DNA from 4 places in the Streptomyces sp. NPDC030222 genome. Region 1 is predicted to be linked to each of the others. Evidence: riboswitches for the same ligand, from Rfam matches in the RefSeq annotation. Region 1 holds a riboswitch; each other region holds the start of a gene.
What was found. A riboswitch is a leader RNA that binds a small molecule or an ion and turns the genes downstream of it on or off. The one in region 1 is predicted to bind cobalamin.
Positions count from the first base shown of each region.

Region 2: another riboswitch for cobalamin. It lies ahead of ACZ4Z5_RS02790 (ABC transporter substrate-binding protein); the one in region 1 lies ahead of ACZ4Z5_RS10850 (cobalamin biosynthesis protein).
Region 3: another riboswitch for cobalamin. It lies ahead of ACZ4Z5_RS07970 (energy-coupling factor ABC transporter permease); the one in region 1 lies ahead of ACZ4Z5_RS10850 (cobalamin biosynthesis protein).
Region 4: another riboswitch for cobalamin. It lies ahead of ACZ4Z5_RS01480 (ribonucleoside-diphosphate reductase subunit alpha); the one in region 1 lies ahead of ACZ4Z5_RS10850 (cobalamin biosynthesis protein).

Region 1 is NZ_JBVICA010000006.1:45,228-53,041, reverse strand. It holds gene ACZ4Z5_RS10860 (putative cobaltochelatase) at 1-284, opposite strand, end outside; gene ACZ4Z5_RS10855 (cobyric acid synthase) at 457-1,968, opposite strand; gene ACZ4Z5_RS10850 (cobalamin biosynthesis protein) at 2,123-3,079, opposite strand; cobalamin riboswitch at 3,207-3,337, opposite strand; gene ACZ4Z5_RS10845 (hypothetical protein) at 3,484-3,702, opposite strand; gene ACZ4Z5_RS10840 (inorganic phosphate transporter) at 3,715-4,953, opposite strand; gene ACZ4Z5_RS10835 (alpha/beta hydrolase) at 5,513-6,640, shown strand; gene ACZ4Z5_RS10830 (hypothetical protein) at 7,203-7,814, shown strand, end outside.
Region 2 is NZ_JBVICA010000002.1:37,584-45,397, forward strand. It holds gene ACZ4Z5_RS02775 (hypothetical protein) at 1-367, shown strand, start outside; gene ACZ4Z5_RS02780 (DUF6223 family protein) at 569-982, shown strand; gene ACZ4Z5_RS02785 (bifunctional polysaccharide deacetylase/glycosyltransferase family 2 protein) at 2,220-4,220, shown strand; cobalamin riboswitch at 4,613-4,789, shown strand; gene ACZ4Z5_RS02790 (ABC transporter substrate-binding protein) at 5,027-6,262, shown strand; gene ACZ4Z5_RS02795 (FecCD family ABC transporter permease) at 6,271-7,407, shown strand; gene ACZ4Z5_RS02800 (ABC transporter ATP-binding protein) at 7,404-7,814, shown strand, end outside.
Region 3 is NZ_JBVICA010000004.1:226,942-234,755, forward strand. It holds gene ACZ4Z5_RS07955 (acyl-CoA dehydrogenase family protein) at 202-1,416, opposite strand; gene ACZ4Z5_RS07960 (CBS domain-containing protein) at 1,650-2,069, shown strand; gene ACZ4Z5_RS07965 (hypothetical protein) at 2,390-2,593, opposite strand; cobalamin riboswitch at 2,748-2,976, shown strand; gene ACZ4Z5_RS07970 (energy-coupling factor ABC transporter permease) at 3,007-3,711, shown strand; gene ACZ4Z5_RS07975 (energy-coupling factor ABC transporter substrate-binding protein) at 3,708-4,130, shown strand; gene cbiQ (cobalt ECF transporter T component CbiQ) at 4,137-4,886, shown strand; gene ACZ4Z5_RS07985 (energy-coupling factor ABC transporter ATP-binding protein) at 4,883-5,737, shown strand; gene ACZ4Z5_RS07990 (hypothetical protein) at 6,057-7,814, shown strand, end outside.
Region 4 is NZ_JBVICA010000001.1:342,751-350,564, reverse strand. It holds gene ACZ4Z5_RS01495 (tetratricopeptide repeat protein) at 1-205, shown strand, start outside; gene def (peptide deformylase) at 266-895, shown strand; gene ACZ4Z5_RS01485 (ribonucleotide-diphosphate reductase subunit beta) at 956-1,963, opposite strand; gene ACZ4Z5_RS01480 (ribonucleoside-diphosphate reductase subunit alpha) at 1,963-4,326, opposite strand; cobalamin riboswitch at 4,462-4,590, opposite strand; gene mctP (monocarboxylate uptake permease MctP) at 4,698-6,326, opposite strand; gene ACZ4Z5_RS01470 (DUF3311 domain-containing protein) at 6,323-6,577, opposite strand; gene ACZ4Z5_RS01465 (GntR family transcriptional regulator) at 6,681-7,448, opposite strand; gene ACZ4Z5_RS01460 (extracellular solute-binding protein) at 7,783-7,814, shown strand, end outside.

The DNA of each region.
Region 1 (7,814 bases):
AGTTCGACCATGCGTGCGGGGCGCTCGGCGCTGCCGGAGTCCGGATGCGGCCCGTCGGGACACTGCGGATCGGGCGCGGCAGGATCACAGCTGAACCGGCAGTCCGCGATCACCGCCACCTCCGGCAGCAGGTCGGCCAGCGCGCGGACCGCCGTGCTCTTCGCGGTCCCTTTCTCACCACGGACGAGGACGCCTCCCACCGCCGGACTGACGGCGTTGAGGAGCAGGGCGAGCCGCAGGTCGTCCATGCCGACGACGGCGGAGAAGGGATACCGGGTGCTCATACGGCGATCACTCCTTCGAGTGGTTTCCATCCGGGTTCGGAGGAGTGGAGTCGGCTGTGCTGCGTGCTGATGTCCTGCTTCCCGCACCGGCGGGGGCGGCTCGCTCCTTCACGAGCATTCGATCGAGCTCCTGCTCTGCTCCCCGCCCGTGCGGGGACGGCCCGGTCCCCGCTCACGGCGCCCCCGGCGGTACGAACGGCAGCCCCGAGGGCGGCCCCGACTCGATGAGCTTCATCAGCCCGTCCGTGTCCGCGTGTTCCTCGATCAGGTCGCCTAGGCGGTCGAGCTGTTCCTCGCGGAGTACGCCGAAGCTCGTGTCCGGTGCGGGCACGAAGCGGCGGCCGGCCGCCCGCGCCACCTCGCGCAGGAACGCGCGCCGGAAGCCGTCGCTCTCCAGCGAGCCGTGCCAGTGGGTGCCCCAGACCGAGCCGACCCGGCAGCCGTCCAGGAACGGCTCGCCGCCCAGCACCTCGGCGACCCCGTGGTGGATCTCGTAGCCCTCGACGGACTCGCCGAGCGCCCGGCCGGCCGGGCGGGCGAGCGTCTTCTCCGCCGCGAACCGGACCCGTACGGGCAGCAGGCCGATCCCCTCGACCTCGCCGGCCCGGGACTCGACGTCGTCGTGGATGTGCGTGCCGAGCGACTGGAAGCCGCCGCAGATGCCCAGCACCGGGCGGCCCTCGGCGGCCCGCCTCGCCAGCGCGTCCGCGAGGCCGCGCTCGCGCAGCCAGGCGAGCGCCTTGACCGTGCCGCGGGTGCCGGGGACGACGGCCAGATCGGCATCGGCCAGTTCCTCCGGGCGGTCCACGAAGCGCACCACGACGCCCGGTTCGGCGGCGAGCGCGTCGACGTCCGTGAAGTTGGACATCAGCGGGACCGCACAGACGGCGACCCGCAGGACGTCCTCGCCGTGCGGGGGCGCGACCGCCGACTCGCGGACCGTGCCGCGCAGGGAGACCCGCAGCCCGTCCTCCTCGTCGATGCCGAGCCCGTGCCGGTACGGCAGCACGCCGTAGGTGCGTCGGCCGGTCAGCCCGTGGAGCATGTCGAGGCCCGGCTCCAGCAGGGACACGTCCCCGCGGAACTTGTTGACGAGGTAGCCGGCGACCAGTTCCTGGTCCTCGGGGCTCAGCAGCGCGGTCGTGCCGAAGAAGGAGGCGAAGACCCCGCCGCGGTCGATGTCGCCGACCACGATCACGGGCAGCCGTGCCGCCCGTGCGATGCCCATGTTGACGATGTCCGTGCGCCGCAGATTGATCTCGGCGGGACTGCCCGCGCCCTCGCAGATCACGGCGTCATACGTGCCCCGCAGCTCGGCCAGGCAGTCCAGCACCGTGCCGAGGAGGGCCTGCTGACGGCCCCCGTGGTAGCCACGGGCGCTCATCTCGCCCACCGGCTTGCCCATCAGCACCACCTGGCTGCTGCGGTCGCCGCCGGGCTTGAGCAGCACGGGGTTCATCAGCGCGCTCGGTTCGACCCGGGCGGCCTGCGCCTGCATGGCCTGCGCCCGCCCGATCTCGGCGCCCTCCCGTGTGACGAAGGAGTTCAGCGACATGTTCTGCGCCTTGAACGGAGCGACGTTCACTCCCTGGCGGACCAGCCAGCGGCAGATACCGGCCGACACCACGCTCTTCCCGGCGTCCGACGTCGTGCCGGCGACCAGGAGTCCTCCACCGCCGCTCATGCGGTCTCCCTTTCCCTTTCCGTGGTGGTACGGGGCTTCTCCGAAGGCGTACGGGGTTTCTCCGTGGCCGTGCGGGGCTTCCTCGTGGGCGTCCGGGGCTTCGTGGCCGTTCGGGCCGCAGGCCGTCGCCCGTCCGCCGCCGTCCGTGTCTCCGTCATCGCCGCCCCCGGCGGGTGCGCAGGGCACCGGCTGCGAGCCGGGCGGTGACGCAGGTGGCCAGGGTGAGGGCCGTCACCCGGCGGGAGAGCCGGACCGCGCGGTCGATGTCGGCGAGTGCGACCGGGCGGCCGGTCGCGTTGAGCACCGGACGGTGCTCGACGCGACCGCCGTACGCGAGCGTGCCGCCGAGGCGGACGCCCAGGGCGCCGGCGAAGGCGGCCTCGACTGGACCGGCGTTGGGGCTGGGGTGCCGTGCGGCGTCCGCGCGCCATGCCCGCAGGGCTCCGCGCGGATTGCCCCCCGCGACCGTGGCGAGGGCCGCGGTGAGCCGGGCGCCGGGCCATCCGGCCATGTCGTCGAGACGGGCGGAGGCCCACCCGAACCTGCGGTGGCGGGGCGACTTGTGGCCCACCATGGCGTCGAGGGTGTTGATGGCCCGGAATCCGACGAGGCCCGGCACCCCTCCGAGGGCGCCCCAGACCAGTGCGCCCACCACGGCGTCCGAGGTGTTCTCGGCGACGGACTCGACGACCGCGCGGGCGATGCCCGGCGCGTCGAGGGCGTGCGGGTCGCGTCCGCACAGATGGGGGAGGCGTTCCCGGGCGGCCTCGGTGTCCCCGGCGGCGAGCGCTCCGGCGATCGTGCGGGCCTCCCGGCCGAGCGTGGTGCCGCCGACGACGGACCAGGTGGCGGCCGCGGTCAGCGCGACGCGGGCGAGGGGACGGCGGCGGACGGCGTGTGCGGCCAGTGCGGCGGCACCCACCGCGCCCCCGGCGCACACCACGGCGTGGAGGGCGCCCCAGCCGCGGTGGTCGCGCCACAGGGCCCGTTCGACGGCCGCGGCGGCCCGTCCGAAACCGGCGACGGGGTGTCCGCGGCGCGGGTCACCGAGCAGCAGGTCTCCCGCCATTCCGGCGGCGGCGCCGTATGCGAAGAGGTGATCGGCATGCATTCGGTCAGCCCGCCGACACACCTCGGAGGGGTCCCGGTCGCGGTGCGGTGCTCGGCGGCGGCATGGCGCGCATGGCGGTGTGTCCTCACTCAGGGTCCGCGCCCTGGATCGACGTGACCGGCGGCGAGAGTCTCCTGGCTCCCGGATCCGCGATTCCCCCGGCCTTCCAGTCCGCGTGCGCGAACCGTGACGTCCGGTGTGGGGGAGCGCTCCCCGGTGACAGTGGCGGGACCGCGCCGGATTCTCACCGGCTTCCTCTTCTGCCGCCGTACATGGCCCGGGCAGTCCACCACGCCCCGCGAACAGCAGTCAACTTGCCCTTTGACCTGCGGGGGAGTGCCGGGCACGGCAGCGCCCCACGAGCGGAATGCCGCTCGCGGGGCGCGATACAGAGCCTGTGTGTCCTACGACACGATCAGGTAGATGCCGAAGCTCACGGCCGCCGCGCACAGCGCGAACGAGAGGTACGCACCGGTCCGCTTCAGGGCCATGGAGCCGGAACCGGAACCCTCCGCGGGCTTCGACATACCGACGATGCCCAGGGTGAACAGGCTCACCAGGACGACGGTGACCATCAGGCTGACTCCGAAGACGGAGCCGAGAGCTGCCCAGTCGATCTTCATGCTTCTCGTTCCTTACACCGCTGCGGGCTGCGGGGGCTCGGGGGCGGCGGACGTGGCCGGGGCCGGGATGGTGGCCTTGAGGTCGCCGACGGGAGGCGGGGTGACGGCCGCGATCGCGGTGGTCACCACGCCCGCGGGCTCGGCCGTCTCGTCGACCTCGTTGACGTTGCTGTGGTCGACGACCTGGCGGCGGGAAACGACCCAGATCGCCACGCAGGACCCGATGAGCAGGGCCACGACGGTGCCGACGCCCCAGCTGCCCTGCCGGGCCACGAACTCGGACGCGGCGGCGACCAGTCCGGCGGCCGGGAGCGTCAGACCCCAGGCGACGAACATGCGGGTCGCGGTGGACCAGCGGACCACACCGCCCTTGCGGCCGAGGCCGGCACCCATGACCGCGCCGGAGCACGAGTGGGTGGTCGACAGGGAGAAGCCGAGGTTGGAGGAGGCCAGGATGACGCTGGCGGCGCTGCTCTGGGCGGCGAAGCCCTGCTGCGGCTGGAGGTCGGTGAGGCCCTTGCCCATGGTGCGGATGATGCGCCAGCCGCCGAGGTACGTGCCGAGGGCGATGGCCGTGCCGGCCGAGACGATGACCCACATCGGGGGGTTGGAGCCGGGGGCGAGGACGCCGCCGGTGACCAGGGCGAGGGTGATGATGCCCATCGTCTTCTGGGCGTCGTTGGTGCCGTGGGCGAGCGAGACCAGGCCGGCGGAGGCGATCTGGCCGGTGCGGTAGCCCTTCGCGGTGGACTTCTCGTCGGCGTTCTTGCCGATCATGTACGTCATGCGGGTCGCGAGCATCGCTCCGATGCCGGCGACGAGGGGGGCGGCGATCGCCGGGATGAGCACCTTGGTCACGACGACTCCGCCGTTGACACCGCTGATGCCGACGGACGCGATGGTTGCGCCGATCAGACCGCCCATCAGGGCGTGCGAGGAGCTGGACGGCAGTCCGACCAGCCAGGTCAGCAGGTTCCAGAGGATCGCGCCGACGAGGGCGGCGAAGATGACCTCGGGGCGTATGCCTTCCTCATTGACCAGTCCGCTGGAGATCGTCTTGGCGACCTCCACGGACAGGAAAGCGCCGATGAGGTTGAGCACGGCGGACATGGCCACCGCGGTCTTGGGCTTGAGGGCACCGGTCGAGATGGTGGTCGCCATCGCGTTGGCGGTGTCGTGGAAACCGTTCGTGAAATCGAACACTAGAGCTGTCACAACCACTATCGCGAGCAGCAAAGTGATGTGTTCCATTTACCCAGGCAATCGTTTGGTGTCAGTGGCTGGTTGAACCTAGGAAACCTGGATGAACGGAAGGTGAACGCGATCGGGCCCGGCGGTGTCGCAGGTCGCCGGTGCGTGGGGTGGATTGCGGCTGTATCGCTCCGGATCGGCTCGGAGGAGCGGATTCCACGGCTTTGCCCGACGTCTTCACTCGAACAAGTGACCCACCCGAAGAGACCTTTGTCACTCGGAAGGGTTACCACCCGCTCTGTGCTGCCACGACGTCGAATGACGCCCCGGCGGAGGGGTGCGGCCGGGCGGTCGGGCATGCCGCGTCGGCGGCGGAAGGCGGTCCCGTACCGGGGGTCGGCGCTCCGGTCGGGCGGCCCGGGCGGGGGTACGGTGTGACGGAGGTCACGCCGCATCGGAGGTCTCGGTTCCGCATCGGAGGTCTCCGGTGCCCCGGAACCCGCCGCAGCGGACGCACGCCGCCGACGCCCGACGCGGGTACGACGTCCCGCCCGCTATCCCGGCACCGCCCGGGCGACGTCCACTGGCAGGGGGCACCCTGCGCACCGACACTGAAGGGGTGCGCCCGGCTACAGCGACGGCAGCGGCCGTCACCACCCTGCTCGGCATCGGCGCGGCCGTCATCGTGGCCGGCCGGTACGCCAGCGACGCCGCGCTGAAGCACTCCGACGGCCGTGCACTCCCCGGGGAGCCCCGGCTCACCGTGCACGGCACGGCCCCGGGCCGGATCATCCTCACCCGCAGCCTCGCCTCGCTGCGCCCCGGCACCTACGGCCTGGTCGGACCGCATACCCACGCCGTCGTCGGCGACGTCATCGAGGACGAGCAGCACTCCGCCGACACGGTCGTCCGCCGACTCGACCGGGTCACCCGCGGCACACTCCGCTCCGGCGACCGGCTGCGCCTCTCCCCGCAGGTCCACCACGGGACCCCCGGCAGCGCGCTGGGCATCGACTACGAGAACGTCGAGATCCCCGGGGAGCTGGGCGCCCTGCCCGCCTGGTACGTCCACGGGCCGCGCACCACCTGGGTCGTCGCCGTCCACGGCCTCGGCGCCACCCGGGAGCACGCCCTCAACGTCCTGCCGTTCCTGCACCGCAGACGGTTCCCGGTGCTGCTGCTCGCCTACCGGGGGGACCCGGGCGCCCCGCACTCCCCGGACGGACTCGGCCACCTCGGCGGCTCCGAGTGGCGCGACCTCGACGCGGCGGTCCGCTACGCCGTACGCCGCGGCGCCGAGCGGGTCGTGGTGCACGGCTGGTCCACGGGGGCCACCATGGCCCTGCACGCCGCCGCCGACTCCGGCGTCCGCGACCGCATCGGCGGTCTCGTCCTCGACTCGCCGGTGCTGGACTGGGAGGCGACGCTGCGCGCGCTCGCCTCGGCCCACCACACGCCCGCCGCCCTGCTGCCGCTCGCGGTGCGGGCCGCGCAGGACAGGACCGGGATGCGCGGTGAACGGCTCGCCGCGGCGGCCGCCCCCGAAGCGCTGCGGGTCCCCACCCTCCTCTTCCACGGCCCCGGCGACGTCCTGGCCCGCTGGGAGCGGTCGCGTGAACTCGCCTCCCGGCGGCCCGACCTGGTGACCCTCCAGACCTTCACCGAGGCCCCGCACGCCGCCATGTGGAACGCCGACCCCGCCCGCTACGAGGAAGCCCTCCGCCGCTTCCTGGTCCCACTGGCCTAGACGGGGTTTCCGGCGGACCCGGCCGGGCCCGGCCGCCTGGCACCGCGGCTTCCGGAGTTTTCGCCGGTCGCCGACGCTCCGCATGGACCCTCCCTCTCTCCCCCTGCCTCCGGCGGGACCCCCCTCCTCCGCCTTGCCATCCACGGCACCAGACGACCCGGGCTGTCCGACCCCGATTCGCCGGACACCCCTTAGGCGGGGGTTTCCGGCGGATCGCGGTCGGGCCCGGCGGCCGGCCCGCCCGGCACACGGCGGCTTACGGCGTTGTCGCCGGTCGCCGACGCTCCGCATGGACCCTCTCGGATTCTCCCTGGCCTCCGGCGGGAGTCCTGGCCTCCTGGCCTCCGGCGGGACTTCTGGCCTCCGGCGGTGGACCCTTGCCCTCCGCCTCGCAATCGCCGGGCACCGGACGACGGCACCGGAGACCCGGGCCGCCCGCCCCTGATCCACCGGGACAACCCCCTGGCGGAGGGCGCTCGCCCCCGCGCGGCGGGTGCCCCGCGCTCTGGAGAACAGCCCCCTCCGTTTGGGCTTTCGGGGCGTCTACGGGAAGACTGCCTCCGTGACGTCCCGTACCCCGCGCGACTCCAGGCTGAGACTCGTCCGCCCCCGACCCCTCGTCACCGCCCGGAAGGCGGTGTCGGACCGGCGCGCCAGGCCGGCTCCCCGCCCGCCCGAGGGCACTCCGGTGCCGAGAGAACTGGCCCGCCAGGCCAGGCTCGTGCTCGTCGACGCGGTACGGATCGCCCGCTGGGCGGACGACGAGAGCGGCCGTGGCGTGGCACTCCGTTCCGGCCCCGCGGGCGCCCTGCCCGAGGACGCCACCGAACGCGCCGCCGCGGAACTGCTCCTGACCCGCGCACAGGTGTCCTCCGCCTGGAACCGCGCCCGCCTCGCCGGACTCGTCGAACTCCACGGCGACTGCGTCCGCACCGGCTGGCGGCTGCGCGCCTGGGACGGGGACGACGCCGCGGTACTGCGCTGCTGGGTCGCGCTCTTCGACGCCTGGTCGTTGTTCCACCATGCTCCGGACGACGTCGCGCCCACCGCCGTCGCCGAGGTCGTCGAGGCCGTCCCCCAGGTGCTCTCCCTGCTCCAGCTGTCGGCGGGGCCCGTGCTCGTACCGGCTCTGCTCGACCTGCTCGAGCAGCGTGTCGCCGAACTGCGCGAGGAA
Region 2 (7,814 bases), on a different contig from region 1:
CTTCCAGGCGGCAACCGCAGGCATGCTGCTGACCTCGTCCCGCGGCTATCTGATGCACGACGTCGGATCGAAGGTGATGTACGCAGCCGCCATGCTGTACGTGCTCGCCACGCTCCTGGCCTGGCGCCCGGGCGGCGGATCCCCGCGCCCCGTCCTGTACTCCACCGGTTTCCTCCTCCTCGCCTCGGCGCAGGTCGCACTGGGCATCGCGCACGTGCCCTCGTTCCATGTCCCCCTGGGCGTGGTGATGTTCGCCCTCAGCACCCTGGCCCTGGTCCGGTCGCTGCCCCCGCGCCTGCCGCTGCGCCCGGCCGCCAGGTCCTGGCCGCCGGGCGGTGAACCGCCGACGACGGCGATCCGACGGTGAGCCCGACGGCCACGAGAGCCGACTCGGCACCGGACGGCCGGACCCGGATGTCCGGTACGACTCCGGATCGTCATCGCCGGTGTCGCCTGCTGCAGCGGTCGAGTGGTCGCGGTCGTACCCGGACCCCTGGGGCCCGTGATCTCACGAACAACCGGTTCAGACCATCTCAGAAAGGCAAGACCTGCCATGTCCGTTCGATCCGTGCTTTCCATTGCCGCTGCCGTCCTGATCGGCGGTCTCGCGTTGGCCGAACCGGCCGCCGCGGACGCCTCGGTCCAGCCGGTCGTCGCAAGCGTCTACACCGTGAGCGTCGGCCGGGTCGGAGCCTCTCTGTCGGCGCTGGTCGGCCTCCTCGGCTCGGTGGGCGGCGGCCTGGCCCTGGTCCGCACCAGCAGGCGGGGGCGCATCGTCACCTGGGCCCGGCGGAACGGAGCGGTCACGGCCCTCGTGACGGGTCCGGTCGCCGTGGTCGTCGGCGGGACGGTCGCGGCCACCGCAGACGGCGGCCTCGGCACCGGCAACGGGCTCGGCGGTGCCTGCTTCGCCGTGCTCCTGGGCCTGACCGCCGTCACCCTAGGCCGGCTGGCCCGCGCCCGTTCCCGTCGAACCCGCTGATCCCATCGCGAATCCTCGGCGCAGAACCCCGGGCGGGACGTCGCCTCCCCTGCCCGCCGACGGTCGGCCGTCCCGCGCGGCCCCGGTTCGGCCACCGTCTTCCGGCGTGCCGCGCGACCCATGGCATCGATGCCTCCGGCGACCTCCTGCCGACGTCCGCCGTCGGAGTGCCGGTAGATCATCGCGGCCTTCCCGCAAGTCCTTCGGCAGGCCGGCCTCGGCGCGGGCCTTGGCGTACGGGCTGTCGGCATCTCCTGGTGGGGGGAGGCCGACGACCCGTGTCACCGACCGTGTCCCGTCGCCGGCTCCTTCAGGAGAACTGCCGCTCTCGGGACATGCCGGGCGGACCGGGCGCGCGGCTCTGCCGGATATGTGGGCAAGTTCGCGTCGTTCACGTCGCCTCCCTAGAATCCGCGCCCATGAGCCAGCAGGACAACAGTGTCTTCGTCGACGCCTCGGGACGGCGGGGCCGCGCCATGAGGTGGGTGGCCGTGGGCGTCGGGGTGGCCTGCCTTGGGTTTCTTGCCGTCCTGATAGCCGGATTCTTCGGTTCCGGCCCCGGCGGAGGCGCCTGGGTCGAGAAGGGGCGCCCGGCCCCCGCACTCATCGCCGACCCGTCGCCGTCGGCCTCCGATGCCGGCGGCGAGGACGACGGCTCTGCGCGGCCCACCGCCCGCGCGAGCGCCCCGCCCACCAGCGCGGCCCCGAGCCCGAGCGCATCCCCGACGAAGGCAGCCTCCCCGACGAATGCCTCCCCGACGGCGACTGCACGGCCGACCCCAACGTCCGGCAGCGGTTCCGGGGGCTCCGGCGGATCCGCGACCGAGGACGCACCGGGCAAAGCCGGTCAGGCTCCCGGAGCCACGAAGAGGCCGAAGTGACGTATCCACATGAGCCGTGGGGCCCACCGGAGCCGTACGGCGACGCGTACGGGGATCCGTATCGTGCGCAGCCGCCGTACGCCGACCCGTACGGGCCGCCGCCGGCCGGCTCGTACGGGCAGGGAGCCCACCCAGGTCCGTACGAGCAGCCGCCGGCGCACGCCGGGCCGTATCGGCAGCCGCCCTCTCATGCCGGCCCGCACGAACAGCCGCATCGGCGCGACGCCGGTGCGCGCGAGGAACCGCCCGCCCCGGAACCCCGTACTCCCCGGCCCCGCGCCGCGGGCCCCGCGCCGTCCGCAGGCGCAGGAGGCAAGCGGCACGCCCTGCGGCGTGACCCCCGGGCCCACTGGTACATCCTCGCCCTGACGCTGCTCGTCGCCGCGACATCGCTGACCTTCGCCGGCTACGGCCGCCACGAGGTCGCCCCCACCGCCACCCCCGCACCTGCCGGCTCCTGTCCGGTCGCGCCGAAGGAGATACGCGACGGCGGCCCCGTCCTCCGCGTCGACGACACCGGCGTCCACAGCGCCACGCCCCGCCCCGGTACCGTGGCCCTCACCTACGACGGCGGCCCCGGCCCCGGCTGGACCCCCCGCCTGCTCGACGTCCTCAAGGCCAAGGGCGTCAAGGCCACCTTCTTCGTCACCGGAAGCGCCGCCGCCGAACACCCCGAGCTGCTGCGCCGGATCGTCGCCGAAGGGCACGAGCTCGGCTCGCACACGTACACCGATGCCGACCTCGGTCAGGTCTCCGGCACCCGCGCCGGCCTGGAGCTCTCCTTCGCCCAGAACGCGCTCGCCGGCACCGCCGGGACCGGCACCCGGCTGCTCCGCCTGCCGCACACCGGGGAAGTGAGCAAACTCTGCGCGAGCCAGTGGGAGGCCGCCGGGCGCGCTGCCGAGTCCGGCTACCTGATCGTCGCCGCCGACGACGCCTCCGTACGGCAGTACACCGGCTCGCCCGAGGCCGTGCGGCAGACCGAGCGGCTCCTCGCCGAGGGCGGCGGCACCGAGTACACGACCGTCGGCGCCGCCGTCGGCCTCCCCGACACCACGTACAGCGTGTCCCCCGCCGCCGAGTGGACGGGAGCTGCGTTCGTCCTCGCCCAGAAGGTCTCGCGCGGTTTCGCCGACGGGATGACCTGGCTGCTCGTCGTCGCCGGCGTCATCACCGCCGTACGGCTGGTCATGCTGTTCGGCGTCGCGCGGCTCCACGTACGCCGGGTCCGGGCCCGCCGCCGGCGCGGCGCGCCGCGGCTGCCGCCGGTCACCGATCCGGTGTCCGTGATCGTGCCGGCGTACAACGAGGAGGCCGGCATCGAGAAGACGATCCGCTCCCTGCTGGCCTCCACCCACACGTATGTCCAGATCGTGGTCGTCGACGACGGCTCCAGCGACCGCACCTTCGAGATCGCCGAGTCGATCGAGGACCCGCGGGTGATGGTCGTCCGGCAGCCCAACGCAGGCAAGGCCGCCGCGCTCAACACGGGACTGTCCTGGGCGTACTTCGACATCGTCGTGATGATCGACGGTGACACGGTCTTCGAGCCCGACGCCGTCGAACGGCTCATCCAGCCGCTCGCCGATCCGCGGGTCGGCGCGGTCAGCGGCAACACCAAGGTCGGCAACCGGACCGGCGTCCTCGGCCGGTGGCAGCATCTCGAGTACGTCATCGGCTTCAACCTCGACCGCCGAATGTACGACGTCCTGGAGTGCATGCCCACCGTGCCCGGTGCGATCGGCGCGTTCCGCCGGGACGCGCTCGCCGCGGTCGGCGGCGTCAGCGAGGACACCCTCGCGGAGGACACCGACCTGACCATGGCCCTGTGCCGGGACGGCTGGCGGGTCGTCTACGAGGAGTCGGCGATCGCCTGGACCGAGGCGCCGTCCACCGTCAGTCAGCTGTGGAAGCAGCGCTACCGGTGGTGCTACGGCACCCTCCAGGCGATGTGGAAGCACCGCCGGGCCGTCGTCGAACGCGGCCAGTCCGGCAAGCTCGGCCGCCGCGGCCTGACGTACCTGCTGCTCTTCCAGACCGTGCTGCCGCTGCTCGCCCCGCTCGTCGACGTCTTCGCCGTGTACGGACTGCTTTTCCAGGACGCGGGACAAGCGGCCGGCGTCTGGCTGGGCTTCACCGCGGTCCAGGTCGCGACGGCGGTGTACGCGCTGCGGCTCGACAGGGAGAGATTCGAGCCGCTGTGGACGCTGCCGCTGCAGATCTTCCTGTACCGCCAGCTCATGTACCTGGTCGTCGTCCAGTCCGTGGTGACCGCGTTGCTCGGCAGCCGGTTGCGGTGGCACCGGATGCAGCGGACGGGCACGGCGGCGGAGACCCTGGAGCGGGCCGCCGGATAGGGAAGGCGGGTTCGATCCCCGTCATCCGCTCTCGAGAGCAGGCCCAGGTCGACTACCTGGGCCTGCTGCGTTGTCCGGACCGGTCTGCCGGCCCCGTGCCGGATCCGTCCCTGAAGCCGAACCGTCAGTGTTCGCCGGCGAGTGCGCAAGTGCCGCAAGGAGAGCCGGATCACCATCGGCGACCCGCGTACCCGGCTGCCAGGAGGTCGCCGAGGGCGGTCGGCCTCGGTCGGCCACGGCCCGCGAAAGCCCGGCGCAACCGACCGCTCCCGACGGCTGGGGCATGCGCCGTGCATGCCCCAGCCGGACGCTCCGGACTCACCCACTCCCCGGCCGACGACCGTCCGCCGTGGCCGGCCGCGCCCATGGGGGTCTGGCGCGGCCGTGGCCGGTTCTGCCATGCTTCCGTCCGACAAGCGACGGCGGAACGAGGAAGCCGGTGGGATTCCGGCACGGTACCGCCACTGTGTAGGGGGAGCGACTCCGCCATGGCCACCGCCCCGTCCGGGGTGGGAAGGCCGGAGAAGCGTCGATCCCGAGTCAGGAGACTCACGCCGTCGCACCTCGATGGACGGGGCGGATTTCCCCGGGAGAGGCGGTGGCACTCGTGTGCCTGCGTATGTGTGGCGGCTTCGCGCCGCCCGTGACCCGTCAGGTCCGGCCTGCCCGGCCGGCCGCACCGGCCCGTTCCCCCAGGCTCGTCTCCAGGTCCTGACGCCCCCTCCGCGGATTCCTTTCCGTACACACCGCATCGCGCGCCCCAGGATGCCGATGCGCGCTGCCCACGCACGCCACCAGGAGTCACCTTGACCGTACGATCCGTCATGCCCGGACGCCGTCAGGCCGCCGCGGCGGTCCTTCTCTCCGTCGCCCTCACCGTCACCGCGTGCGGCGGCGACTCCAGCCCGCCCGCCGACGCCGGGGCCCAGGCCTACGGGGACGGCTGCATCAAGGACTTCGACCCGGCCAAGGACTACTTCCCGGTCAAGTCGACGGTGAAGCACGCCGAGAACTTCACGCTCCGGTACGAGAAGAGCTACCAGGTCCTCACCGTCGACGAGCCCTTCCCCAAGGGGAAGCCCGAGTCGTACGTGCTGGTCAAGTGCGGTGCACCGAAGCCCGAGTTGACCGGTGAGCTGGCGACCGCGCAGCAGGTCACCGTTCCCGTCAAGAGCCTGTACTCCGCCTCCACCACCCACCTGCCGCTGCTCACCGAGACCGGCACCCTCGACGTGCTGACCGGAGTGGCGAGCGCCGCGAACATCTCCTCCGCCCAGGTGATCGAGCGGGTGAAAGCCGGCAAGGTCACCGAGTACGCCAAGGACCGCACCCTCAACGCCGAGACGGTCATCGGCGCCAAGCCCGACGTGCTGATGACCCAGGGCACCGACGACCCGCAATACCCCAAGCTCCGCCAGGCCGGCATCGCCGTCGTCGCCAACGCGGAGTGGCTGGAGCCCAGTCCGCTCGGACGCGCCGAGTGGGTCAAGGCGATGGCCGCACTCACAGGAGCCGAGAAGCGCGCCGGCGAGGTGTTCGACACCATCGAGAGCGACTACCGGAAGGTCGCCGAGAAGGGAGCGCAGGCGGTCAAGGCCGGCAAGCCCGTCGAAGTGCTGCCCGGCACGATGTACCAGGGCACCTGGTACATGCCCGCCGGCGGCAGCTACGCCGCCCGGCTGATCAAGGACGCGGGCGGCACCTACCCCTGGGCCGGTGAGGCGGGCACCGGCAACGTGCAGCTGAACTTCGAGGCGGTGTACGCCAAGGGCGGCGAGGCCCCGGTCTGGATCGCCGACCAGCAGTGGAAGTCCACCGCCGACGCCGTGAAGGCCGACAGCCGGTACGGGCAGTTGAAGGCCCTCTCCGGCGGCGCGGTCTGGACGAACACGAAGGCGCTCGGCCCCGGCGGCGGCAACGACTACTTCGAGCGCGGTGTGTTGCGCCCGGACCTGGTCCTCGCCGACCTCTTCGCGCTGATGCACCCGGACCAGGCGAAGGGCCACTCCTTCACCTTCCACCGACCGGTGCCCAAGGCGTGACGACGCACATGACAACCGCGTCGGCCTCCACCCCGAAGACCTCGAAGAACTCGAAGACCCCGAAGGCTCCGGACGCTCCGGACGCCCCGCGGGCGGTACGGCCGAGGCGGCGGCGCCTCGCCGTCGTCCTCGCCCTCGCAGCCGGTGCCGCCGCGCTGTTCGTCCTCACCATCGCGACCGGCTCCCACCGGGTGCCGGTCGCGGAGGTGGTGCGGATCCTGTTCGGCGGCACCGCCGACGACCCGCGATGGACCGTGATCGTCGAGCAGGTCCGGCTGCCGCGTGCGCTGACCGCCACCGTCGTCGGTGCCGCCCTCGCGGTGGCGGGCGTGCAGATGCAGACCCTGTTCCGCAATGCGCTGGCCGACCCGTTCTCCCTCGGGGTGAGCTCGGGCGCGAGCATGGGTGTCGCCGCCGTGGTGGTCGGCACCGGCGGGGTCGCCGGCAGCTTCACCGGAGACCTGGCCGGGCTGGGGCGCGTGGGCGTCGTCCTGGCCGCATCACTCGGCGCCGCCGCCGTGCTGGCCCTCGTCCTGCTCCTCTCGCGATGGGTGCAGTCGGCCGTCACCCTGCTCGTCATCGGCGTCATGATCGGCTCGGCGGCCACCGCGGTGGTCGGCGTGATGCTCGTCTACGCCAGGCCCGAACGCGCCCAGCAGTTCGTCATGTGGGGCCTGGGCAGCTTCAGCGCCACGACCTGGCCCGACCTCCAGGTCATGCTGCCCGTCATCGGCGCCGGCCTGCTGACCGCGCTGCTGACCGCCAAACGCCTCAACGCCCTGCTGCTCGGCGAGGACTACGCCCGCACCATGGGCCTGAACGTGCGGCGCAGCCGCGATCTGGCGCTGCTCGGCACCTCACTGCTGGCCGGCGCGGCAACCGCGTTCTGCGGCCCGGTCGCCTTCCTGGGCCTGGCCGTCCCGCATCTGACGCGGGTGGCGCTGGGAACCTCCGACCACCGGGCGCTGATCCCGGCGTCGATACTCGCGGGGGCGTTCCTGGCGCTGGCGTGCGCGCTGCTGAGCCAGCCGCCCGGCACGGATTCCGTCCTGCCGCTCAACGCCATCACCTCACTGTTCGGCGCCCCCGTCGTCATCGCGTTCCTGATCCGCAGCCGGCGCGGCGTACAAGGAGTGGCCTCGTGACCGACACCATGACCGAACCCGTCACGGACATGACCGACGGACCGGACCGCCCCGGCGGTCTCGCCACCCAGGGGCTCGCCGTCGGCTACCGCACCCGGTCGCCGCGCGGGCGCGAAGCGGGCCGGGCGGTGCTGTCGGGGCTCGACCTTCAGGCGCGGGCCGGAGAACTGACCGTACTGCTCGGACCGAACGGCGCGGGCAAGTCCACGCTGCTGCGCACCCTGTGCGGACTCCTGCCACCGCTCGACGGCCGGATACGGATCGGCGCGGCCGACCTGGCGCACCAGCCACGGGCCGCTCTCGCCCGACGGCTGGCGGTCGTCCTGACCGACCGGGTGGACCCCGGACTGCTGTCCGTACGGGAACTGGCCGGGCTCGGCCGCCACCCGCACACCGGGTTCACCGGC
Region 3 (7,814 bases), on a different contig from region 1:
CCGTGCCGCAGCCCGCCCGGCTCGCACCGCTCGGCGCGACCAGGTGCTGACCAACGGGGCCTGGCACGGTCCCGACGCCTTCCCGGGCCGGCTGCACACCGGGCGCCGGCCCCCTGAGGAGGGCAATCACCACCGCGGACACACCGCGCTGAAGGGGCAACCACCCGCCAGCCGCGTCCCCGGCCTCTCAGGGCACTACACCTAGCGCCGTACCCGCGGCATTCCCAGCCCGATCCAGGAGATGATCTCGCGCTGGATCTCGTTGTTGCCCCCGCCGAAGGTGAAGATGACGGCGGTGCGGTAGCCGCGTTCCAGTTCGCCGTGGAGCACCGCGCCCGCGGAGCCCTCCTTGAGGGGGCCGGCCGCGCCGACGATCTCCATCAGCCAGGCGTAGGCGTCGCGTCGGGCCTCGGAACCGTAGACCTTGACGGCCGAGGCGTCCTGGGGGGTGAGGGTGCCGTGCTGCACGGCTGCCACCATCTGCCAGTTGAGGAGCTTCATCGCGTCGAGCCTGGCGTGGGTGCGGGCCAGGCGGCCGCGCACCCAGCCGAGGTCGACTACCCGGCGGCCGTCGGCGAGTTTGGTGTCGGCGGCCCAGCGCTGGACGTCGTGGAGCGCGCGGATGGCCATGGTGCCGTGGGCGGCCAGGGTCACCCGCTCGTGGTTGAGCTGGTTCGTGATCAGCCGCCAGCCCTGGTTCTCCTCGCCGACGCGGTGCGCGACGGGCACCCGGACGTTCTCGTAGTAGCTGGCCGTGGTGTCGTGCGAGGCCAGCGTGTTGATGAGGGTGCAGGAGTACCCGGGATCGGTGGTGGGGACGAGGAGCATGGTGATGCCCTTGTGCGGCGGGGCCTCCGGGTCGGTACGGACGGCCAGCCAGACCCAGTCGGCGGTGTCGCCGTTGGTGGTCCAGATCTTCTGCCCGTTCACCACGTAGGTGTCGCCGTCGCGTACCGCGCGGGTCTTCAGGGAGGCCAGGTCGGTGCCGGCGTCGGGTTCGCTGTAGCCGATGGCGAAGTCGATCTCCCCGGAGAGGATCTTCGGCAGGAAATACCGCTTCTGCTCCTCGGTGCCGTACTGCATGATCGTGGGCCCCACGGTGTTCAGCGCCATCAGCGGCAGGGGCACTCCGGCCTGGGCGGCCTCGTCGAAGAAGATGAACTGCTCGATGGGGGTCATCCCGCTGCCGCCGTACTCCACGGGCCAGCCGATGCCGAGGCGCCCGTCGGCGCCGAGCCGGCGGATGGTCTCCCGGTAGAACCGCTTCCGGGCGACCGGATCCGCGTCGGCGGACGCTCCCCTGCCTCGGGTGCCGTCCGGGTGGCCGTGGGCGCTGCCGCCCGGGACCAGCTCGGCGAAGTACGCGCGAAGCTCGGCGCGCAGCCGCTGCTGCTCGGGTGTGTAGGCGAGGTGCACGGTCCCTCCCGGAGTGTCGCGGTCGGTCCTGGGGCCGCACGTGGCCGCGGCTCGAGGCGGGGCACACAGTAGAACGTGTTGCAGGAATCCGGAAGACTCGCGCAGGGCGGGAGACGCCGGCCCCGACGGTGCGCCGTGAGCTCACCCGTACGGCCCGGGTGGCTCGCACACGGACCGCGGCCCGGACAGCATGGCGGTGGCGCCCCTCCTCCCCACCGCCTATGGAGGTCCCCATGCTCACCGCACGCGACCTGATGACGAGCGATCTGCTGACCGTTCCGGCGACCGAGACGCTCGACCGCGCGGCGCAGGTGATGCGCGACCACGACGTGGGCGCACTGCCGGTGACGAGCAGCGCGGGCGGCCTGGCGGGGATCGTGACCGACCGGGACATCGTGGTGAAGTGCCTGGCGGCGGGACACGATCCGGCGAAGGTCACAGCCGGGGACCTTGCCGAGGGCCCGCCGCTCTCCGTGGACGCCGCCGCCCCCGCTGGCGAGGCGGTCAGGGTGATGGGCGAGGCACGGGTGCGGCGGCTGCTGGTGCTGGACAACGGACAGCCGGTCGGCATGATCACCGAGGCCGACCTGGTCAGAAAGCTCCCCGCCAATCAGCTCGCCGCCTTCGCGGAGGGCGTCTACGGGACGGGGTGAGGAGGAAGGGGTGGACCGGGGCGAGGAGGACCGGGGCAAGGACGACTCGCGGTCCGTGCGTGCGCCCGGCATACGCGCTCCGCCGCGAGGCGGGCGTCACGTCGCCGCCGCGTACCACCGGTGAATGCCGCCGGAGCCGGGCCGCGACGAAGCCGAGCGGGGACGGGCACCGGCGCGCCACCACGGCGGTGCACCGCGAGCCGGATCAGCCGCGCGGGAAAGGCAGCCCGGAGAACACGAGGCGCGTACCGTCTGCCCGCTCCGGGCGGCGGCACGCGCCGCGACCTCGTACAGAGTTGACGTGAAGAGGAAGATGCTGATCAGGGGAGCTGTTTGTCGATCGCCGCGCGCCCCTCGGCGGCCAGACGCCGCTTGGCCCACTCCATGGTCTTGGGAGTGATGTCACGCCCCGAGGCGAGCACCAGATCTTCCGCGGTGCAATCGTCACTGGCACCCGTGTGGAGAAGACTGTCGGGCGTGATCCCGCCCAGCCGTCCCCGCTTCGACTCGGATTCAGCGTTCATGCGACCTCCTCGGTCGTGCGGCTTTGCACCATTCTGGGCCCATTGTGCCTCCATCCGCATCCGTCACGTCGAAGCTACTTGCCAGTAAGGGACAGGGGGGCCGACGACCGGGTTGTGATCTCCGGCGCAAGGCGATCCGCACACCTGTGCGCCGCTTGTGACGGTTCACCCCGGACCACTAAGGTCACAGAGCCTTGGTGAACGGGAAACCGGTGCAGAACCGGTGCGGCCCTCGCCACTGTGATCGGGAAGTTCGGCTCCACTCCCCAGGGGAACGGGGGAAGCCACTGGGGCGCCGCGGAGGACCGCGGCCGGCCCGGGAAGGCGGAGCCCGAGCGGCATGACCCGTCAGCCAGGAGACCGGCCGGGGCGCGTTGTCCATCCACGAGGTGCTGGAGAGGGTCTTCCGACTCATGCACATAGCCGAGGGTTATCTGCCCCCGTTGCACGCGGTCGCCTGGAGCGCCGCGTCCGCCCCCTTCGTCGTCCACGGTGTCCGTACGCTCACCCGGGAGGTGAAGGCGAATCCCGAGAGCACACTGCTGCTGGGAGCCTCCGGCGCCTTCACGTTCGTACTCTCCGCACTGAAGATCCCGTCCGTGACCGGCAGTTGCTCCCATCCGACCGGAACGGGCCTGGGTGCGATCCTGTTCCGGCCGCCCATCATGGCGGTGCTGGGCACCATCACCCTGCTGTTCCAGGCGCTGTTGCTGGCGCACGGCGGCCTCACCACGCTGGGCGCCAACGCCTTCTCGATGGCGATCGCCGGTCCCTGGGCGGGCTACGGGATCTACCGGCTGCTGCGGAGGTTCGACACACCGCTGATGGTGAGCGTGTTCTTCGGGGCGTTCGTCGCGGACCTGTGCACGTACTGCGTCACGAGTGTCCAGCTGGCGCTCGCCTTCCCCGACCCGGCGAGCGGAATCCTGGGCGCGCTCGCCAAGTTCGGCGGCATATTCGCCGTCACGCAGATCCCGCTCGCCGTCAGCGAGGGACTGCTGACGGTACTGGTGATGCGCCTGCTCGCGCAGTCCAGCAAAGCCGATCTCACCCGGCTGGGAGTGCTGCTGACGCCGCGCCGGAAGGACGACGACACGACGGAGGCCGTGGCCCGATGAGCCGCAACGCGAAGATCAACGCCCTGCTGCTGCTGATCGTGGCCGCCCTGGCCGTGCTGCCCCTGGCCCTGGGGCTCGGCGAGGGCAAGGAGGAGCCGTTCACGGGCGCCGACGCCCAGGCGGAATCGGCGATCGCGGAACTCGACCCCGGCTACGAGCCCTGGTTCACCCCGCTCTACGAACCGCCGTCCGGCGAGATCGAGTCCGCGCTGTTCGCCCTGCAAGCCGCCCTCGGCGCCGGTGTGCTGGCCTACTACTTCGGTCTGCGCAAGGGCCGCAGGCAGGGCGTGGCACGGGCCCGCGCCACGACTGCCGGCACCGGCGAGGACGGCGCCCCGGCCACGGACCGGCCCGGCCCGGCCGACGGACCGGTCCCGGCGGACGCCGGAGCCGCCCGCGCCGACGACACCCAGGCGTAGCGCCCGGTGCTGCCCATCGACGTGGCGGCGCACAGCAGTCGCTGGCGCCGCCGCCATCCCGTGGACAAGGCGTGCCTGGGCCTGGGACTCACCGTCTCCGCTATCTCACTGCCGCCGTGGCCCGGCGCGCCCCTGGTCGCCGTCGCGACGCTCGCCCTGCTCCTCGGCCCGGCCGGAGTGGCGTCCCGGCAGCTCTGGCGGGCGTTCCGCATCCCGCTCGGCTTCTGCTTCACCGGGGCCGTGCCGCTGCTCATCCGGGTCGGCGGTCCGGAGGGACTCGTGTCGCTCGCCCCGCACGGCCCCGAGGCCGCGGGGAACCTGCTGCTGCGGACCTCGGCCGCATCCCTCGGCGTGCTGCTGTTCGCGTTCACCACACCCGTCTCGGACCTGCTGCCCCGCCTGGTGCGGGCCGGTGTGCCCGCGCCGGTCGTGGACGTCGCGCTCGTGATGTACCGGATCGGTTTCCTGCTGCTGGACGCGATCAGCAGCATCCGGCAGGCGCAGGCGGCCCGGCTCGGCCACACCACGCGCGCCGCGGCCTGGCGCGCCCTGTCGGGGCTCGGCGCGACCGCGTTCGTCCGCGCCTTCGACCGGGCCTCCCGGCTCCAGACGGGGCTCGCGGGACGCGGCTACGACGGAACGCTGCGCGTCCTCGTTCCCGAGGCCAGGATCTCGGGCCGCTTCCTCGCCGCCACCGCGGCCCTGCTGACGGGCATCGCGGCACTCACCCTCACGCTCGAAAGGTTCGTCGTATGACCGCGGATCCCGCCGCGCAGCCCGTCGTGGAACTCGTCGACGCGGGGTACGCGTACGAGGACGGTCCCCGGGTCCTCCACGGAGTCACATTCGGGATCCCGGAGGGCCGCTCGCTCGTCCTGCTCGGGCACAACGGCAGCGGCAAGACGACCCTGCTGCGGCTCCTGAGCGGCGGACTGCGCTGCGGCACCGGCGTCGTGCGGCTGGACGGCGAGCCCGTGACCTACGACCGCGCGGGGCTCACCCGGCTCCGCACCTCCGTCCAACTGGTCGTGCAGGACCCGGACGACCAGCTGTTCGCCGCCTCCGTCGGCCAGGACGTGTCCTTCGGTCCCATGAACCTGGGCCTCCCGGAGGCCGAAGTGCGGTCGCGCGTCGACGCGTCACTGGAGGCGCTGGGCATCTCCGCGCTGCGCGACCGGCCGACACACCTGCTGTCGTACGGGCAGCGCAAGCGTGCGGCGATCGCGGGCGCGGTAGCAATGCGTCCCCGGGTGCTGATCCTCGACGAGCCCACCGCGGGACTCGACCCCCACGGTCAGGAGCAGCTGCTCGACGTGCTGGGGAGGCTCCGCGCCGCGGGAACGACCGTGGTGATGGCCACTCACGACGTGGACCTGGCGCTGCGCTGGGCCGACGACGCCGCGGTCCTCACGGCCCAGGGCCTGCACACCGGTCCGCCCGGCGAACTGCTCGCCCGTCCCGAACTGCTGAGTGCTGCGCGGCTGCGCACCCCCTGGAGCATCAGCGTCACCGCCTTCCTCCGTGCGCACGGCCTGCTGCCCCACGACGCGACGGGCCCACGCACTCCCGAGGAACTGGACGCCCTGCTCACCGCCCGCAGCGGCTGACGACCCGGCACCGGCCTCTCGTCGCCTTCGGACGCCGTCCGGCGTCGGCCCGCGGTCCGTCCGGCCCCGGACCACACCAACCGCCGGTCCGCGACGTTCCGTTCCACCGGAACGTACGGCACGGTTCCGGGAGACGGGCAGCCGACGCCGACGGTGCCGCCCCGGACCGCCCACGCGTCGCCCGGGTTCATGTGGACTCCGGCCGCCGGGACGCCCACCCGCAGCGCGGTGCCGGGTGAGCATCCCGGCGGCGTTGTCAGTGGTCTGTGATGAGATGGCGCATGCCGGTCGAGGGCCGGCGGAGAACGGGGGCGGAACTATGACGGCTGATCGGTTGGAGTCCGCGCGACTGCGCGAGCAGGCACTCGGATTGCTGGTGCCGGGGCTGGCCGCAGGGGACGTGGCAACGGTCCGGCAGCGTCTGGGAGAGCCGTTCCCGGAACGGAACACAACGGAGCACGCCCCGGTACGCGGCGCGGCCGCCGAAGCCCTTCGGGCGGCGCTCACGGCGCCGCGCGCCTCCGGGCTCACACGCCTCGCGGCCGCAGCGCGGGACGCCGGAGAGTTGGACTCGGCGCTGGCCCTCGAGATCGTCGAGCGCGCCCGCCCGGCACGTGCGGTGGCGGGCCTGCTCGGGGACGCCGCCGGACCGGCCGCCGACGGGCCGGTGGGCAAGCGGCTGCGGGAACTGACGGACCGGCATCTCGCGGACGATCCAGCGCGCTGGCGGGGGCTGCACGACGCGCTGGAGAAGCACCGGGGCACACTGCCCGAGCTGCTGGCGGCGGAACCGGAACCGGCCACGGGCCCGATCCCGCTGCCGCCGCGGACAGTGCCGGCCGCCCTGGGGCTGCTCATGGAGTACGCCGCCCCGGAACACACGGCCGCCGCGCTGCCCGCTCTCCCGGACAGCACCGTCAAGGAGCTGCTCGCCGGCGGATCCATGCCCGGTCCGGGGCTGCGCACGGTCGTCGCGGATCTCGGCGACGCCCGGTCCAGGACCGCTCTCGCCGGTCATCCACGGCTCGACGCCCGGGTGCTGAAACGTCTGGTGGCAGCCGGCGACCCAGTGGTCAACGCCGTCGTCTACCGGAACCCCCGCTGCACTCCCTCCCTGCGCCGGGCGATCGTGCACAACGCGGACACGATTCCCCTCGACGACGAACTGAGGGCGGACCTCCTGTCCGGCAAGGTACCGGGCACCTGGACTGCTCCGCTGCTGGGCTGCGGAGACCCCGAACTGGTGGCCAAAGCCGTCACCTGGGGCGTACGGATGGTGGCGCAGCAGTACGCCCTGGTCCGGGTCTGGCAGCGGTGCGGACCGGACGCGGTACGCGAACTCCTTTCGCACCCGTCGGACGAGACGTACTTCCACCCCGACGTCCGGGCCCGGGCCACGGACGCGCTCGACAAGCCGGGCGGCCTCGCACGGCTGCGCGCCGCCGGCGAGGCGTACGAGGATCCGAAGACGCTGCCGCGGCTGCTCCGGACCGCGCGGGGCACGAGCACTCTGAAGGCTCTGCTCGGCGAGCCGTACGTCCACGACTTCCCGGCTCTCGCCGCGGCCAACCGGGAGAACCCGTTCATGCCGAAGGCCGCCGAGGAGCTGATCCGGCACGAGGACGCGACGGACGCCGACCGGCGTGACTTCCAGCTGACGCTGCTCAACGAGCCCTGGCGCAAGGACGGCCGGATCGCGGGCAACCTCACTCCCCCGGCCGAGCGGCTGCCCGAGGAGTCCCTCGATCACCGTGCCGTCGAATGGGCGCTCGGGGTGGTCAGGGCGGGTGAGCTCGACCCGGCGGAGCTGGTGCGGGTGGCCCGCCCCGCGTCCACGGCCGTCCGGGCTCTCACGGCCCTCGACCGGGAGGGGCTGCTGGGCGAGGACACCCGCGCCGTGCTCCACGAGCTTGTACAGGAGCACCTTGCCGGACACCCGGAGGCCTGGGCCGTTCTGACGCAGGTCCTCCCGGACTTCGTCGGCTCCCTGGCGGAGCTGGTCACTACGGCCGCCCGGGTCGCCGGTCCCCGGCCCACCGCAGCCGCAGCGAGCCCGGTGACCGGGGCGCCCGACGCG
Region 4 (7,814 bases), on a different contig from region 1:
GGAGCACCTCGACCCGCACGACCACAGCGAACCGGGCCACCCGGGACCGCTCGGGCACCGCACCGCAGGCAACGGCTCGCTGTGGGTGCCGGAGCGGGAATGCGGTATCGCCGCCCCGGCCGGACTGGTCCGCGGCCTCCTGGACGGGTGGGTGGCGGACAGCCCGGAAACCCGTGAATGGCGGGATCTGGAGGAGGTCTGCTGACCGGCCGCCGTAGGCTGTACCGGACAACGAGTCGGTACTGAGGAAGGCGTGCGGCGAATCATGGCGCAGCAGGAGACGGACGAGCAGGTGAACGACGGCTTCGTCGTGGACACCGAGGACTGTGAGGAGCGCGAGCAGGCCTGCCGCGCCCGCGGCACCGCCCGTCCCATCACGGTCGTCGGCAATCCGGTGCTGCACCGGGAATGCCAGGACGTGACCGAGTTCGACGACAAGCTCGCGGCACTCGTCGACGACATGTTCGCCAGCCAGCGTGCCGCCGAGGGCGTCGGCCTGGCCGCCAACCAGATCGGCGTCGACCTCAAGGTCTTCGTGTACGACTGCCCCGACGACGAGGGCACCCGGCACGTCGGTGTGGTCTGCAACCCGGTCATCCAGGAGCTGCCGCCGGAGCACCGGATCCTCGACGACTCCAACGAGGGCTGCCTGTCCGTGCCGACCGCCTACGCCTCGCTGGCCCGCCCCGACTACGCGGAGGTCCACGGCCAGGACGTCCAGGGCAACCCCATCAAGGTCCGGGGCACGGGCTACTTCGCCCGCTGCCTCCAGCACGAGACGGACCACCTCTACGGTCGCCTCTACATCGACCGTCTGTCGAAGCGCGACCGCAAGGACGCGCTGCGCCAGATGGCCGAAGGGACCCCGCGCTACGAGACGGTCCCCAACGACTGACGCAGGACGACGAGTGGCCCCGGCGGAAAACCGCCGGGGCCACTCAGCGTCCGGAGCAGGTCAGAAGTCCTCGTCCAGGTCGACCGAGCCCTCGACGGCCACCTGGTACGCCGACGGGCGGCGCTCGAAGAAGTTCGTCAGCTCCTGCACACCCTGGAGCTCCATGAAGGAGAAGGGGTTCTGCGAGCCGTAGACCGGCGCGAAGCCGAGGCGGGTGAGACGCTGGTCGGCGACGCACTCCAGGTACTCGCGCATGGACTCCGTGTTCATGCCCGGCAGACCGTCGCCGCACAGGTCGCGGCCGAACTGGAGCTCGGCCTCGACGGCCTCCTTCAGCATGTCGGTGACCTGCTGCTGGAGCTTGTCGTCGAACAGGTCGGGCTCCTCCTTGCGGACGGTGTCCACGACCTCGAAGGCGAAGTTCATGTGCATCGTCTCGTCCCGGAACACCCAGTTGGTGCCGGTGGCCAGGCCGTGCAGCAGGCCGCGCGACCGGAACCAGTACACGTAGGCGAACGCGCCGTAGAAGAACAGACCCTCGATGCAGGCCGCGAAGCAGATCAGATTCAGCAGGAAGCGGCGGCGGTCGGCCTGGGTCTCCAGCCGGTCGATGGACTCCACCGAGTCCATCCACTTGAAGCAGAACTGTGCCTTCTCCCGGATGGACGGGATGTTCTCCACGGCCGCGAACGCGGCGGCCCGGTCCTCGGGGTCGGGGAGGTACGTGTCCAGCAGCGTCAGATAGAACTGGACGTGCACGGCCTCCTCGAAGAGCTGCCGCGACAGGTACAGCCGCGCCTCGGGGGAGTTGATGTGCTTGTAGAGCGTCAGCACCAGGTTGTTGGCCACGATCGAGTCGCCGGTCGCGAAGAACGCCACCAGACGGCTGATCATATGGCGCTCGCCCGCGGAGAGCTTGGCGAGGTCGGCCACGTCCGAGTGGAGGTCGACCTCCTCCACGGTCCAGGTGTTCTTGATGGCGTCCCGGTAGCGCTCGTAGAAGTCGGGGTAGCGCATCGGGCGGAGGGTCAGCTCGAAGCCCGGGTCGAGCAGGTTCTGGTCACGCATCACTGGCAGGCCTCGCAGGACTCGGGGTTCTCAAGGGAGCAGGCGACCGCGTCCGCGTCGGGGGCGGCCTGCTGGACGGGAATGGTCGCGGTCGCCGCGGGCGCACCGGCGGCGCGGGCGATACGGGTCGCCGGGCGGGACCGCAGGTAGTAGGTCGTCTTCAGGCCCTGCTTCCAGGCGTACGCGTACATCGAGCTGAGCTTGCCGATGGTGGGCGTCTCCATGAACAGGTTCAGCGACTGCGACTGGTCCAGGAACGGCGTACGGGCCGCCGCCATGTCGATCAGTCCGCGCTGCGGGATCTCCCAGGCGGTGCGGTACAGCGCCCGCACGTCCTCCGGGATCCACTTCAGGCCCTGCACCGAGCCGCTGGAGTCGCGCAGCGCCTCCCGGGTCTGCGCGTCCCACACGCCCAGCTTCTTCAGGTCGTCGACGAGGTACGAGTTGACCTGGAGGAACTCGCCCGACAGGGTCTCGCGCTTGAACAGGTTGGACACCTGCGGCTCGATGCACTCGTACACGCCGGCGATGGACGCGATGGTGGCCGTGGGCGCGATGGCGAGGAGCAGCGAATTGCGCATGCCGGTCGCGGCGATACGCTCCCGCAGGGCGGCCCACCGCTCGGGCCAGTGCAGCTCCACGTCGTAGTGGTCCGGGTGCAGCACCCCGCGGGCGGTGCGGGTCTTCTCCCAGGCGGGCAGCGGCCCGTGGCGCTCGGCGAGGTCGGCGGACGCCTCGTAGGCCGCGAGCATGATCCGCTCGGCGATCCTCGTGGACAGCGCCTTCGCCTCAGCGGAGTCGAAGGGCAGCCGCAGCTTGAAGAGCACGTCCTGCAGGCCCATCGCGCCCAGGCCCACCGGGCGCCACTTGGCGTTGGACCGGCCGGCCTGCTCGGTCGGGTAGAAGTTGATGTCGACCACCCGGTCGAGGAAGGTCACGGCGGTGCGCACGGTGGCGTCCAGCCGCTCCCAGTCCAGGTCCCCGTCGGTGACGAACGCGCCGAGGTTCACCGAGCCGAGGTTGCAGACGGCGGTCTCGCCGTCGTCCGTGACCTCCAGGATCTCGGTGCACAGGTTCGAGGAGTGCACGACGGCGCCCGGCTCGGCGGTCTGGTTGGCCGTGCGGTTCGAGGCGTCCTTGAAGGTCATCCAGCCGTTGCCGGTCTGGGCGAGGGTCCGCATCATCCGGCCGTACAGATCACGTGCCGGGATGGTCTTCCGGGCCAGCCCCGCCGCCTCGGCCCTGCGGTACGCGGCGTCGAAGTCCTCGCCCCACAGGTCGACCAGCTCCGGCACGTCGGCGGGGGAGAACAGCGACCAGTCTGCGTCGTCCTGGACCCGGCGCATGAACTCGTCCGGGATCCAGTGCGCGAGGTTGAGGTTGTGGGTGCGCCGGGCCTCCTCGCCCGTGTTGTCGCGCAGCTCCAGGAACTCCTCGATGTCCGCGTGCCAGGTCTCCAGGTAGACGCAGGCCGCGCCCTTGCGCCGGCCGCCCTGGTTGACGGCCGCGACGGAGGAGTCGAGGGTGCGCAGGAAGGGGACGATGCCGTTGGAGTGGCCGTTGGTGCCGCGGATCAGCGAACCGCGGGAGCGGATGCGGGAGTAGGACAGTCCGATGCCGCCGGCGTGCTTCGACAGCCGCGCCACCTGGTGGTAGCGGTCGTAGATCGAGTCCAGCTCGTCCAGCGGGGAGTCGAGCAGGTAGCAGGACGACATCTGCGGGTGCCGGGTGCCGGAGTTGAACAGGGTCGGCGAGGACGGCAGGTAGTCGAGCCGGCTCATCAGTCCGTAGAGCGCGGCGACCTCGTCGACCGAGCGGGTCGTCGTGCCCTCGGCGAGGCCGGAGGCGACCCGCAGCATGAAGTGCTGCGGGGTCTCGACGACCTGGCGGGTGATCGGGTGCCGGAGCAGGTAGCGGCTGTGCAGCGTCCGCAGGCCGAAGTAGCCGAAGCGGTCGTCGGCCGCCGGGTCGATCAGGGCGTCCAGCCGGGCCGCGTGGGTCCGGGCGAACTCGGCGGTGCGGTCGGCGATCAGGCCCTCGCGGTGGCCGACGGCGACGGACTCGGAGAAGGTCCGGACGCCCTGCGACGCGGCTTCCTCGGCGATGGTGACGGTGAGCAGCCGGGCGGCGAGCCGGGAGTACGCCGGGTCCTCGGAGATGAGTCCGGCGGCCGCTTCCGTGGCCAGCCCGCGCAGTTCGGCCTCGTCCGAGCCGGGCTGCCGGCCCCGCAGTGCGGCAGCGGCGACCCGGCCGGGGTCGGCGTCGGGCAGATCGGCGGTGAGGTCGGTCAGGGTCCGCAGCAGTGCGGTCCCGGGGCCGTCGTTCTCCGTCGCTGATGCCGGATCTGCGGGCGCGATGGTCACGGGGGTGCTCTCCCTCGCTCGGCTCGGGGCCGTCGGGAGGGCGGGGGCATGCGGGCGTGCGGGGGCTGGAGCCGACGCGCCGCGTCCACCGGCCCACTCCGCGAGGCCCGGACGTCTTGGACACCCGGGCCGGACGGTCCGGGTGCGCTGTCGGCAGGTCTTCGGACTCGGGGTTGCGCAAAGGCACACCGATCACACCGTTGCGGGACAGTTCCGGATTCGCACCGGATTCCCCTGCGGGACAGCGAGGATGAGCATACATGTGGGGGCGGCTCGCTGAATCATGCCCCACATCTAGTGTCGTGAGTGGGTGGAAACGCCCGAGGGCCGCCCCTTTGGTACGGGGCGGCCCTTGGGGGAGAAGGGGCCTTTCAGTGGGCGGCGCCGGCTGTGGCGGGCGGCAGTTCGGCCTGGACGCCCGGGTCCCCGGCGTCGGCCGTGTAGTCGGACGGGGAGGTCTCGTCGACGCCGTCCGGGGCCTTCACCGCACGCAGGACGAGGGTGAGGACCACGACCACGGCCACGTTCAGGACGAAGGCGGTCAGACCGATGTAGCCGATCTCACCGATGCCGGGGATGACGTCGGACGATCCGCCGAAGTGCTTCTGCGTCGGGCTGGCGACGCCGTACGCGGCCCAGGTGCCGTAGACCATGCCGGCCGCCCAGCCCGCGAGCAGCGCCCAGCGGTGGAACCAGCGCGTGAACAGGCCGCCGACCAGGGCCGGGAACGTCTGGAGGATCCAGATGCCGCCCAGCAGCTGGAAGTTGATGGCGACTGTCTTGTCCATGGTGAGCACGAAGACCAGCGCGCCGACCTTCACCAGCAGTGACACCAGCTTGGAGACCTTGGTCTCCTGTGCCGGGGTGGCGTCCGGCCGGAGGAAGTCCTTGTAGATGTTCCGGGTGAAGAGGTTGGCCGCGGCGATGGACATGATGGCCGCCGGCACCAGTGCGCCGATGCCGATGGCCGCGAAGGCCACCCCCGCGAACCAGTCGGGGAACATGTTCTCGAACAGCTGGGGGATGGCGAGCTGACCGTTGGTCACCTTCACCCCGGCGGCGATCGCCATGAAGCCGAGTATGGCCAGGAGGCCCAGCATCAGCGAGTAGAGCGGAAGGATGGTGGTGTTGCGGCGGATCACGTTGCGGCTGCGCGAGGACAGGGTGGCCGTGATCGAGTGCGGGTACATGAACAGCGCGAGGGCCGAGCCGAGCGCGAGCGTGGCGTAGGCCCACTGGGACGCCTCGCCGGGCACCAGGGCGCCGCGCGGTTTGCCGGTCGCCGGGTTGGTCTGCGCGAAGGCTTCTCCCGCCTTGGCGAAGACCGTGTCGAATCCGCCCAGTTTGATCGGGATGTAGATGATGGCCACCGCGATCACGATGTAGATCAGGGCGTCCTTGACGAACGCGATCAGTGCGGGTGCCCGCAGCCCCGACGAGTAGGTGTACGCGGCCAGCACGCCGAAGGCGATGAGCAGCGGCAGGTCCTTGACGAACCAGTTGGTGTTCTCGCCGCCGCCCACGCCCATCACGTCCAGCACCGCCTGGATGCCGACGAGCTGGAGCGCGATGTACGGCATGGTGGCGAGGATGCCGGTGAGGGCGACCGCCAGCGACAGGCCCCGGGAACCGAAGCGGCCGCGGACGAAGTCGGAGGTGGTGACGTAGCCGTGCCGGTGGGACACCGACCACAGGCGCGGCAGGAACATGAAGATCAGCGGGTACACCAGGATCGTGTAGGGCACGGCGAAGAAGCCGGCGGCGCCCGCCGCGTACACGGCGGCCGGGACGGCGACGAAGGTGTACGCCGTGTAGAGGTCGCCGCCCAGCAGGAACCAGGTGATCCAGGTGCCGAAGGACCGGCCGCCGAGCCCCCATTCGTCGAGGCTGTGCTCGTTCTCCGCCTTGCGCCAGCGCGCGGCGAGGAAACCCAGGACCGTGACGGCCAGGAAGAAGAAGACGAAGACGCCGAGGGCGACTCCGTTCACACCGTCCTTCATTCCGTCGCACCCCCCTTTGCGGTGCGCGTCCGCTCGTCGTGGCGCCACAGCTTGTACGCGACCATGGTGAGCGCGGTCGAGATCAGTACCCAGAGCATCTGGTACCAGTAGAAGAAGGGGATGCCGCCGACGGCGGGTTCCGTCTTCGCGTACGAGCCGACCCAGAGCATCGCGGCGAACGGTGCGATCAGGCAGAGGGCGACGATCACGCGCAGCGGCGTGATCAGAGGCGGTTTACTCTCGTCGGCCATGTGGCGGCTCCGTCCCTAACGATCACCTGTAGTGGGCAGGCAATCTAGGGCAGGGGTTCCCGCTGAAGGAACCCCCGTCCGCATATCGGTTGTTGATGGCTCGTCAGTTCGCTGCGGGGCGCTGGAGCCGTGCCACGAACTTGTAGCGGTCGCCGCGGTACACGGAGCGCACCCATTCGACGGGCTCGCCGTTGGCGTCCAGCGAGTGGCGGGACAGCATCAGCATCGGCAGGCCGACGTCCGTGCCCAGCAGTCCGGCCTCGCGCGGGGTGGCCAGCGAGGTCTCGATGGTCTCCTCGGCCTCCGCGAGATGGACGTCGTAGACCTCGGCGAGCGCGGTGTACAGGGAGGTGTACTTGACGAGGGAACGCCGCAGTGCGGGGAACCTCTTGGCGGAGAGGTGGGTGGTCTCGATGGCCATGGGCTCGCCGCTGGCCAGCCGCAGCCGCTCGATCCGCAGCACCCGGCCGCCGGGGGAGATGCCGAGGAGTCCGGCCAGGGAGTCGTCGGCGGTCACATAGCCGATGTCGAGGAGCTGCGAGGTGGGCTCCAGGCCCTGGGCCCTCATGTCCTCGGTGTACGAGGTCAGCTGGAGGGCCTGCGACACCTTGGGCTTGGCGACGAAGGTGCCCTTGCCCTGGATGCGTTCGAGCCGGCCTTCGACCACCAGTTCCTGGAGGGCCTGGCGCACGGTGGTCCGGGAGGTGTCGAACTCGGCCGCGAGGGTCCGCTCCGGCGGCACCGGGGTGCCCGGCGGCAGGGTCTCCGTCATGTCGAGCAAGTGCCGCTTGAGGCGGTAGTACTTGGGTACGCGTGCGCTGCGGGTGCCCGCCCCCGACTCGGTCTCCGTGGTGCCCCCGTCCGTGGCCATGGCCTGCCTTCCCGACTCGTGTGCTGCCGTCACCGGCTCCTCCGTCTCGTAGCGGCCCGGGTGGGCCGGGCGGTGTCACCCGGCCGCGTGCGGGTCCACTGCGCGGCTCACATGGTGACACGGGCCGGTCACACGTCGTCTCCCCGAGCCAGGTGTCGGTCGGATAACGGATGACGCGCCCCTCTTATACACCCTTGACACCCCTAAAGGTCTAGGCCAAGCTCCGGGTTACTGGTCTAAACCATTAGAGATCAGGGCCCAGCCCCAGAGGGAGTACGCGTCATCGTCTTCGCGGCGGGCGGGGGATTGCAGGCATCCCTGTGAGGAGGGTGGCGTGAAGCGCAAGCTCATCGCGGCGATCGGTGT